DNA from 2 places in the Rhizobium sp. F40D2 genome. Region 2 is predicted to be linked to the other one. Evidence: predicted binding sites of a transcription regulator. Region 2 holds the regulator's gene; the other holds the start of a gene.
The links. Region 2 encodes PhoB, which activates phosphate uptake and scavenging genes when phosphate is short. Its sites were predicted from a motif close to TGTCATNNANCTGTCAT; they were not measured.
Positions count from the first base shown of each region.

Region 1: a site for PhoB is predicted at 2,868-2,884, ahead of ACS4RS_RS26860 (DapH/DapD/GlmU-related protein). Genes of this name have one in related genera too.

Region 1 is NZ_JBPWQX020000002.1:445,749-450,520, reverse strand. Features, by position in the region: gene ACS4RS_RS26875 (DapH/DapD/GlmU-related protein) at 1-56, opposite strand, end outside; gene ACS4RS_RS26870 (DegT/DnrJ/EryC1/StrS family aminotransferase) at 46-1,149, opposite strand; gene ACS4RS_RS26865 (Gfo/Idh/MocA family oxidoreductase) at 1,146-2,183, opposite strand; gene ACS4RS_RS26860 (DapH/DapD/GlmU-related protein) at 2,180-2,686, opposite strand; gene ACS4RS_RS26855 (LuxR C-terminal-related transcriptional regulator) at 3,248-4,003, shown strand; gene ACS4RS_RS26850 (glycosyltransferase) at 4,204-4,772, opposite strand, start outside.
Region 2 is NZ_CM131436.1:1,029,754-1,034,525, reverse strand. Features, by position in the region: gene pstA (phosphate ABC transporter permease PstA) at 1-979, shown strand, start outside; gene pstB (phosphate ABC transporter ATP-binding protein PstB) at 995-1,810, shown strand; gene phoU (phosphate signaling complex protein PhoU) at 1,855-2,568, shown strand; gene phoB (phosphate regulon transcriptional regulator PhoB) at 2,711-3,394, shown strand; gene ACS4RS_RS04935 (GcrA family cell cycle regulator) at 3,636-4,169, opposite strand; gene ACS4RS_RS04930 (aspartate aminotransferase family protein) at 4,595-4,772, shown strand, end outside.

The DNA of each region.
Region 1 (4,772 bases), on a different replicon from region 2:
TGACGGCCATGGACCGCCTGCACGACCCGGGCCTCGCCGGCACGACTAGCTGACATAGGCGTACTCCAACGCGGCGGCCACCTGATCGACGTGCCGCGCCGGCATCTCGGGATAGATCGGCAGCGAGAGCACCTCCCGTGCGGCGGCTTCCGAGATTGGGAAATCGCCGGCCTGGTACCCAAGGTCGGCATGGGCCTTCTGGAGGTGAACGGGGATCGGATAGTGCAGCCCGGACTGGATGTCCTCCGCGCTCAGCACGCGCTGAAGCTCGTCGCGATCGCGGCTTCTGATGGCATAGACGTGGTAGACGTGGCGCCGGCCGGCGACTTCGACAGGCGTCCTCAAATTCGGCGAACCGCCGAGCAGCAGCGAGTAGCGGCGGCCATGGGCGCGCCGCGCTTCGGTCCAGGCTTCGAGATGCCGGAGCTTGATGCGCAGGATCGCCCCCTGAATGGCATCCATGCGGTAGTTGAAGCCCTTCAGCAGATGGTGATAACGCTGTTCCTGACCCCAGTCGCGCAGCATGCGCATCGTCTTGGCCTGATCGTCGCTGTTCGTGACGACGATACCGCCCTCGCCGCAGGCGCCGAGGTTCTTGCCAGGATAGAAGCTGAAGCAGCCGGATGCGCCGATGCTGCCGGCGCGCGCGCCTTTGTACTGTGCTCCGTGCGCCTGGCAGGCGTCCTCGATGACCGGTATCCGGTGGTGGTCGGCAATGGCCTTGATCGCGTCCATATCGGCCATCTGACCGTAGAGATGGACGGGAATAATGGCCTTGGTTCGGGGAGTGATCTTTGCCTCGAGCTGAGCCGGATCCATCGTCAACGTCACAGGCTCGACATCGACGAACACCGGTCGTGCACCTGCGTAGCAGATCGCCGACACAGTCGCGACGAAAGTAAACGGCACGGTAATGACCTCATCGCCCGGGCCGACGCCTGCAGCGAGCAGCGACAGATGCAGGGCGCTCGTCCCGGTGTTGACGGCTATCGCATGTTTGACGTTGCAATAATCCGCGAATTCCTGTTCGAGCCGGGCGACCTCCTCGCCCAGTATGTATTGTCCCGAGGCGAGCACGCCGAGCACGGCGGCGTCGATTTCGCTCTTGATCGATTGATATTGTGCTTTGAGGTCCAGGAACGGGATCATGCAATGCGCCTCGCCTCTTCGAGCTCGATGATGCGACCGCGCTGGGCGAGCGACCGGCTTGCGGCTTCAAGTGTGCGAACGACACGCAGCCCGGCCTGGCCATCGGTAATGGGCCGCGAATTCTGCTCGATGCAATCGACGAACTGATCCAGTTCGCGTTTCAACGCTTCGGTCATATCGAGCTTGGGCGCCCACATGTCGCCGCTGCGATAGCCGACCATCATCTGATGCACCTTCTCGCCGTAGGCCTGAGAATTCGGGTTCAGCGTGATGCCCTTGTCGTAAACCTTGATCTTTTCGCTGGGCTCCAGATCGTCGTAGACGACCATCTTGTTGCTGCCGCCGATCAGCGTGCGGCGCACTTTGACCGGCGCCAACCAGTTGACGTGGATATGGGCGATAAGCTTGCTTTCGAAGAAAAGCGTCAGATAGGCGATGTTCTCCGGCTCGCCGAGCACGTGGCTCATGCCCGTCGCAGACACAGCCACCGGCCTTTCCTGGACAACATGGTCCAGGATGGACAGGTCGTGCACCGCAAGATCCCAGATAACGCTGACATCGTGCTGGAAAAGCCCGAGATTGACCCGAACCGAGTCGTAGTAATACATGTCCCCAAGGCCACTTTCGACCAGTTCGCGCATCTTGCGGACGGCGCCGGTGTGGACGAAGGTATGATCCACGGCCAGTACGAGGCGTCTGCGCGCGGCTTCCTCGACCATCCGGGCGGCTTCCTCCGTCGTCGACGCCATCGGCTTTTCGACAAACACATGCTTTCCGGCCATCATCGCCTGCATTGCAAGCTTGAAATGGGTCGAGACCGGCGTTGCGATGGCGATTGCATCCACTCTCGGATCGCGCAGAACTTCCTCGAAATTGTCGGTGATCGTCACCGCGGGATACCGGCTTTTAACAGCCGCCAACCGTTCGACATTCAGATCACAAACCGAAAGGAGCTGCGCGCCGGCCGCTTCCGAGATGTTACGAACCAGGTTCGGGCCCCAATACCCATACCCAACTACAGCAATGCCGATCATCGCATTCCTCCCAACACTTGCATGTCAACTGACCGGTCATGAACGCGACCGGTGATTCTCGCCGGAACGCCGGCAACAATGGCGCCGGCAGGCACATCCTTCGTTACAACCGCTCCTGCGCCGACCTGTGCGGCCTCGCCGATGGTCACGCCGGGCAGAATGGTGGCGTTGCTGCCGATCGATGCGTGGCGCTTGACCAGAGTGGGGATGACGACCCAATCAGCCTCCGTCTGCAGACTGCCGTCCGAATTGACGGCGCGCGGATAGATATCATTGGTGAACATGACCCCGTGGCCGATAAAAACGCCGTCCTCCAGCGTCACGCCTTCACAGAGGAAGGAATGGCTGGAGATCTTGCAGTCTTTTCCGACGAGGACGTTTTTCTGGATTTCAACGAAGGTGCCGATGCGCGTTCCCGCGCCGATCGTACAGCCGTATAGATTCACAAGATCCCGATGGTGGATAACGCAGCCGTCACCCAGGTTGACGTTCGATGCAATCATCCCAACTCGCCCCCTACGCTTCAACAGACCCTGACGTGGGTGAAACCGGCCATCGCAAGAATGCATGCAAGGTTTCGTTTCGTCAGAGCAAATATTTCCTTGCCTTCAAAAAGAATTGTTTTCTTCATCTGAGTAAAGAAACAAAACGTTGAAGCTCATTCACCTAAAGGCGTATCTGCTTACGAAAATTGGATGACGATCCCATGCGAACGTCTATAGCCATCGACCATCGGCAGCGGCAGGTCACGCGCCGATCAATCCTGGTCTTCCACGTCTAAGACGCCAAAATTCACATGGGTTTAGCGCATTCGACTAAATATATGTAGCAACCTGACGGGCCGCCATACAAATGAATTAGCCGAGATCGATCAATCTCAACTATGTAACCATTTGTATATTTGCGTGGAACTTATGTGTTGAGATAACCACTATTAATTAGTTTAACATCTTGGAAACTGTGTTAATAGTTTAGCACTTCTGGTTATTAAACTCCCTTATTTACAGAGGGGTTTGATATTCGACTTTGAAGTACCGCGTAAAAAAGGCTGGGAGGATAGGGCGTTGGATACAATAAATATAAGCCACAGGCAGGAAAACATATCTCTTCCGTTGGAGATAGACGATGGTTCGACAACGTTTGCCGGACCGTCAAAGTCAAAGCATTCGCTTGTCATTCTCGATAAAAGGGAACTTGACCGGCACTGCCTTGCGCAATGCATGGCCGCACACACGGCGGATTTCGTGATTCTGGCGTTCGGATCGATCGAAGAGTGGAAGCAAAAGCGTGAAGAATATCCTCCGCTTTCGGCAATACTCTTGAACGTCGGCGGTAAGACGGTCGACGACCCAGTCGTTTCGGAGCAGATCAAGGCTCTTTCGTCGGAATTCGCGTCGACACCGGTCATCATATTGTCCGATAGTGACGATTTCGCCCAGATCGTGAGGGCAATCGATTACGGAGCAAAGGGTTACATACCTGCCTCCGTCAGCATTAGCGTCTGCATGGAGCTGATTGCGCTATCGGTGGCAGGAGGACTTTTCGTGCCCGCAAGCGCCCTGTTTGCCATGCGTCACTTGATACAGTCGAACAATCCGACAGCGCATCCGCTGGCCGGGATATTCACCGATCGCCAGGCCGAAGTCGTCGCGGCACTGCGCCGCGGGAAGGCGAACAAGATCATTGCTTACGAGCTCAACCTGCGAGAAAGCACCGTCAAGGTGCATGTTCGCAACATCATGAAAAAGGTCAAAGCAACGAACCGGACGGAGGTCGTGTTCAAGCTTAACGACTTGTTCCAAAATACCATTCCAGCATGATCGTAGAGACGTGAACTGGTTGGAGCATACTTGGACGAACATTCTTTGCTCAAATCACCCGGTGGCGCAAACGCGTCACCGGGTTTTTTGAGGGCACTCTGTTGCGCTTCCCGCAATCGTGGCATCCGCAGCGATCGAGCGCTCAACAGAGACTGCTTTTTCCGTACCTGCGGATGAACTAACCGGCCGGTCCTGCCTATTCATGCTGCAACTCTTCGTCGCATAGAATTCAAGGCGTACCAGCACTTTGGCCCGATCGTTTGTTTGCAGACCAACTTGATCCAGGGTACCGAATTTCGCAGTTCCGGAGAAACCTCGAGAGCAAAGCGCTGAATAGCGAGGGCTGTAGCAACATCGAAATTATTGAATGCCATGCCGGCCAGCCGAAGCGCCTCTTTCCCGAGATCCCTTGTAAGAAAACGTCTTAGATTCTCATCTGTTCTGAGGTTATCCGCGCCCTGTCGAAACAGAATATCGAAAGCCTGTTTTCTTTGCTGGAGGTCAGGAAGAATACTTTGTCCGTAGTATTGTAGCGACATGTTTGAAGCATGCCTGCGGTATACTGCTTGATCTTCGTTGATGTAACCCACTCCGGCATGTGATGCGAGCCGCAGCCACATCTCCATATCACCGGCATGTGGCAGTTCCTTATGATAGCCGCCGGCCTGTTTTTGCAGCGTCGTTCTCACGACGGCCGTCGGCGTCGGAACCAGATTGTTTGCCCCACTCAACCGCATGAATTGCGGGCCGGACAAGATCTGCATGGGAG
Region 2 (4,772 bases):
GAGCAAGCCCGACGTGCGCGATGCAGCCGGCATGCTCTCCAAAGGTGCGCCGATCCAGCTGCGCGACATGGTCGTCGCCGATCCGTCGATCATCGGCAAGACAGTCAATGTCACCGTACTCGCCGATGCCAATGTCGACAGCGCCAACAAGGGCCAGATCGATCTGAGGGTCGATGAGAAGAACCGTAAGGTCAACGACAAGCAGGTTGGCTGGATGAGCGAGCTGAAGGCGAGCGGCGCTCTCCACAAGCAGTTCAACACCGGCCTCTTCGTCAACGGCAATTCCAGCCGTCCGGAGGCCGCAGGCCTTGGCGTCGCCTTGATCGGCTCGCTTTATCTGATGCTGATCGTGCTGGTGCTGGCTCTGCCGATCGGCGTTGCTGCCTCGATCTATCTCGAGGAGTTTGCGCCGAAGAACCGGCTGACGGATCTGATCGAGGTCAACATCAACAACCTCGCCGCCGTTCCCTCCATCGTCTACGGTCTGCTCGGCCTTTCCGTCTTCATCAACTTCGTCGGCCTGCCGCGTTCCGCTTCGCTGGTCGGCGGCCTGGTGCTGGCGCTGATGACCCTGCCGACGATCATCATCGCGACGCGCGCCGCGCTGCGCGCCGTGCCGCCGTCGATCCGCGCCGCTGCTCTTGGCCTCGGCGCTTCGAAGATGCAGATGGTGTTCCACCATGTTCTGCCGCTCGCCATGCCCGGCATCCTCACCGGCACGATCATCGGCCTGGCCCACGCGCTCGGCGAAACCGCGCCGCTGCTTCTGATCGGCATGGTCGCCTTCGTCGCCAACGCGCCGACGACGCCGCTCGATCCCTCGACGGCCCTGCCGGTGCAGGTCTATATGTGGGCTAACGAGGCCGAACGTGCCTTCGTCGAGCGTACTTCGGGTGCCATCATCGTCCTGCTCCTGTTCCTGATCGTCATGAACATGGGCGCCATCCTCTTGCGTCGTCGCTTCGAGCGCCGCTGGTAAACGGAGTTACACATCATGAACATGTTGACGGAAGCTGCAGTTGAAAAGGCGCTGGATCACAAGATGAGCAACGTCCCGTATAAGATGATCGGCCAGGATGTCTCGGTTTACTACGGCGAAAAGCGCGCGCTTTTCGATGTGAATCTGAACATCCGCGAAAACACCGTAACCGCGCTGATCGGCCCGTCGGGCTGCGGCAAGTCGACCTTCCTGCGAAGCCTCAACCGCATGAACGACACGATCGACGGCTGCCGCGTCGCCGGCAAGATCACCCTCGACGGCGACGATATCTATGATCCGGATATCGACGTCGTCGAACTTCGCGCCCGCGTCGGCATGGTCTTCCAGAAGCCGAACCCGTTCCCGAAGACGATCTACGAAAACGTCTCCTATGGTCCGCGCATCCACGGCCTGGCCAAGTCGAAGGCCGATCTCGACCAGATCGTCGAGACCAGCCTGCAGCGGGCCGGTCTCTGGAACGAGGTCAAGGACCGCGTCCACGAATCCGGCACCGGCCTGTCGGGCGGCCAGCAGCAGCGCCTCTGCATTGCGCGTGCCGTTGCCGTCAGCCCTGAGGTCATCCTGATGGACGAGCCCTGCTCGGCGCTCGACCCGATCGCCACCGCCAAGGTCGAGGAACTGATCCACGAGCTGCGCGAGAATTACACGATCGTCATCGTCACTCACTCCATGCAGCAGGCCGCGCGCGTCTCGCAGCGCACTGCCATGTTCCATCTCGGCAATCTCGTCGAGGAGAACGACACCGACAAGATGTTCACCAATCCCGACGATCCGCGCACCCAGGACTACATCATGGGTCGCTTCGGCTGATTTTGGCGACACCGAGCCTTCCCGTTATTCGAGGATAAAGCCCCATGGCATCGACACATATTTTTTCTGCCTATGATGATGATCTGAAGTTCCTGTCCCGGCGGATTTCCGAAATGGGCGGCCTGGCCGAGCAGATGGTCAGCGAGGCCGTACGCGCCCTGGTCAACGGCGATACCGCGCTGGCCCAGAAGGTCATTTCCGACGACGTGATCCTCGATCACGCCGAGCGCGAAATCGGCGACAAGGCGATCGTCACCATTGCCCGCCGCCAGCCGATGGCCTCGGACCTGCGCGAAATCATGGGTTCGATCCGCATCGCCGCCGATCTCGAACGCGTCGGCGACCTTGGCAAGAACACCGCCAAGCGCGTCATCGCCGTGCAGAGCACCGGCGTCCCGCGCAAGCTCGCCCGCGGCCTCGAGCACCTGTCGGAGCTGGCGCTCGTCCAGCTCAAGGAAGTGCTCGACGTCTACACGACGCGCGCTGCCGACAAGGCCAATGCGATCCGCGAACGCGACAACGAGATCGACGCGATGTACACCTCGCTGTTCCGCGAGCTCTTGACCTACATGATGGAAGATCCGCGCAACATCACCAGCTGCACGCATCTGCTCTTCTGCGCCAAGAACATCGAGCGCATCGGCGACCACGCCACCAACATCGCCGAGACGATCTATTACATGGCAACCGGGGCACAGCCGGAAGGCGACCGTCCGAAGGACGACAGCGCCAACACCGTCGGCGCGGTCACGGAATAGCCGCGCACCAGCCCACCAGCAGATTGTATGCGCGCCCATGTGGGGCGCGCAAAGAGGTCGCAGCCAATTTTCTGATTTTGCGCAGGATGCATTGCTTAAATCATCCCCGGTTTAAGGATCATGCGCGAGGAGACCGACACGCATGATCCCGAGAGTTGCAGTTGTTGAAGACGAGGAAGCCCTGAGCGTGCTTCTTCGCTACAATCTCGAAGCTGAGGGCTTCGAGGTCGATACCATCCTTCGTGGCGACGAGGCCGAAATCAGGCTTCAGGAGCGCACGCCCGACCTCCTCATCCTCGACTGGATGCTGCCCGGCGTCTCCGGCATCGAACTCTGCCGGCGCCTGCGCATGCGGCCGGAAACCGAGCGCCTGCCGATCATCATGCTGACGGCGCGCGGCGAAGAGAGCGAGCGCGTCCGCGGGCTTTCGACAGGGGCCGACGATTACGTCGTCAAGCCTTTCTCGACCCCGGAACTCGTCGCCCGCGTCAAGGCGATGCTACGCCGCGCCCGCCCCGAGGTGCTGTCGACCGTGCTGAAATGCGGCGATATCGAACTCGACCGCGAAACCCACCGCGTCCACCGCAAGAGCCGCGAAGTCCGCCTCGGCCCGACCGAATTCCGCCTGCTGGAATTTCTGATGTCGTCGCCCGGCCGGGTCTTCTCCCGCTCGCAGCTGCTCGACGGCGTCTGGGGCCACGACATCTATGTCGACGAACGCACCGTCGACGTCCATGTCGGCCGCCTGCGCAAGGCGCTGAACTTCTCCAACATGCAGGACGTCATCCGCACCGTCCGCGGTGCCGGTTATTCGATGGAAGCCTGAGGGGTTTCCGATAAAGTCGAACAAGTGCCCCTCACCCTAGCCCTCTCCCCGTTTTACGGGGAGAGGGGACGTGCCATGCGAGGCGTAGGCGAGGGACGGAGACGTTGCGGCATATCCCCTTCGCCCCGTCTACGGGGAGAAGGTGGCGGCAGCCGGATGAGGGGCAGCCACCCCCAACCCATTCCCCACAAAAAAACGGGCTTTGCAGCCCGTTTTCGCATGTCGACAATGTCTTACCCGCTCAGCTCGCCCGCGCTGCCGCCCGGCGTCGTTCGTTGACCGGCTGGTAGGCAAGCCGCTGGTGGTAGCTGCAATAGGGCGAATTGTCGGGGGACTCGCAGCCGCAGAAATGGAAGTCGTCCTTCAGCGGATCGCCGACCGGCCACTTGCAGGTGCGTTCGGTCAGTTCGGTCAGGCCGAGGCGGCGCGAGATCGGCACGACCACGTTGCCCTTCGGCACGTATTCCATTTCCTCGACCGTTTCGATTTCGATCTCTTCCTTCAGCATCGTTGCGCCCTGCTGGCGGGTAACGGTGCGGGTGGCGATCCGCGAGGCATAGTTCGGTGCGCGCGGCGCCGATGTATTGCGTTTCGGCGTCCGCGCCGTGGCGGCCGTGCCGCCGGCCTTGGCGCGGCCGGGAAGGCTCAGCCGGTGCACCTTGCCGATCACGGCGTTTCTGCTGACACCGCCAAGTTGCGCCGCGATCTGGCTGGCGCTCAGTCCTTCGGCCCAGAGCTTCTTGAGTTTCTCGACCCGCTCGTCTGTCCAGTTCATGCCCTGTCTCCACCTTTTGCGTTGGTGATGGCAGAATCCCTCACCGTTGTCCCGGAAGCCTCCGAAACAAGAAACGCTTGATCAATTTTGGTGACTAGTTCCGCCGCATGCAGTCTAGTAATTGAACTTTAACCTAGTGTGAGCCTGACTCCGTGACAAGAGTCGCATGAATCCGGATGAATCGAATTCCGAGTTTTCCCCAACTTGCTTCCGCTGCGTGTCATTTCTGCAATAATGCCTGTTGAAGGTCGAAAACACCGCTGTACAAGCTTGCTGCATGCGCTAAGGGCGCAGTTTTGTTGACATTGCAGCGCGAAAAGGAAATAGTACCGCTGGCCGCCGCGAGGCGGCATTTTTAATTTTCCGGACCTGGTTTTCTTAGCCGGAGTCTGTTGTTGAATAACGCTGATCGGGAGACCCGCGCCATGGCCGAAGCCGCGCCGCTTTATGACACCTATTCTCGTGCCCCGCTGCGGTTCGAGCGAGGCGAGGGCGTATGGCTGATCACCGAAGGCGGCGAGCGTTATCTCGATTTCGGCGCCGGCGTCGCCGTTACCTCCGTTGGCCACAGCAACCCGCATGTGGTTGGCGCGCTGAAGGAAC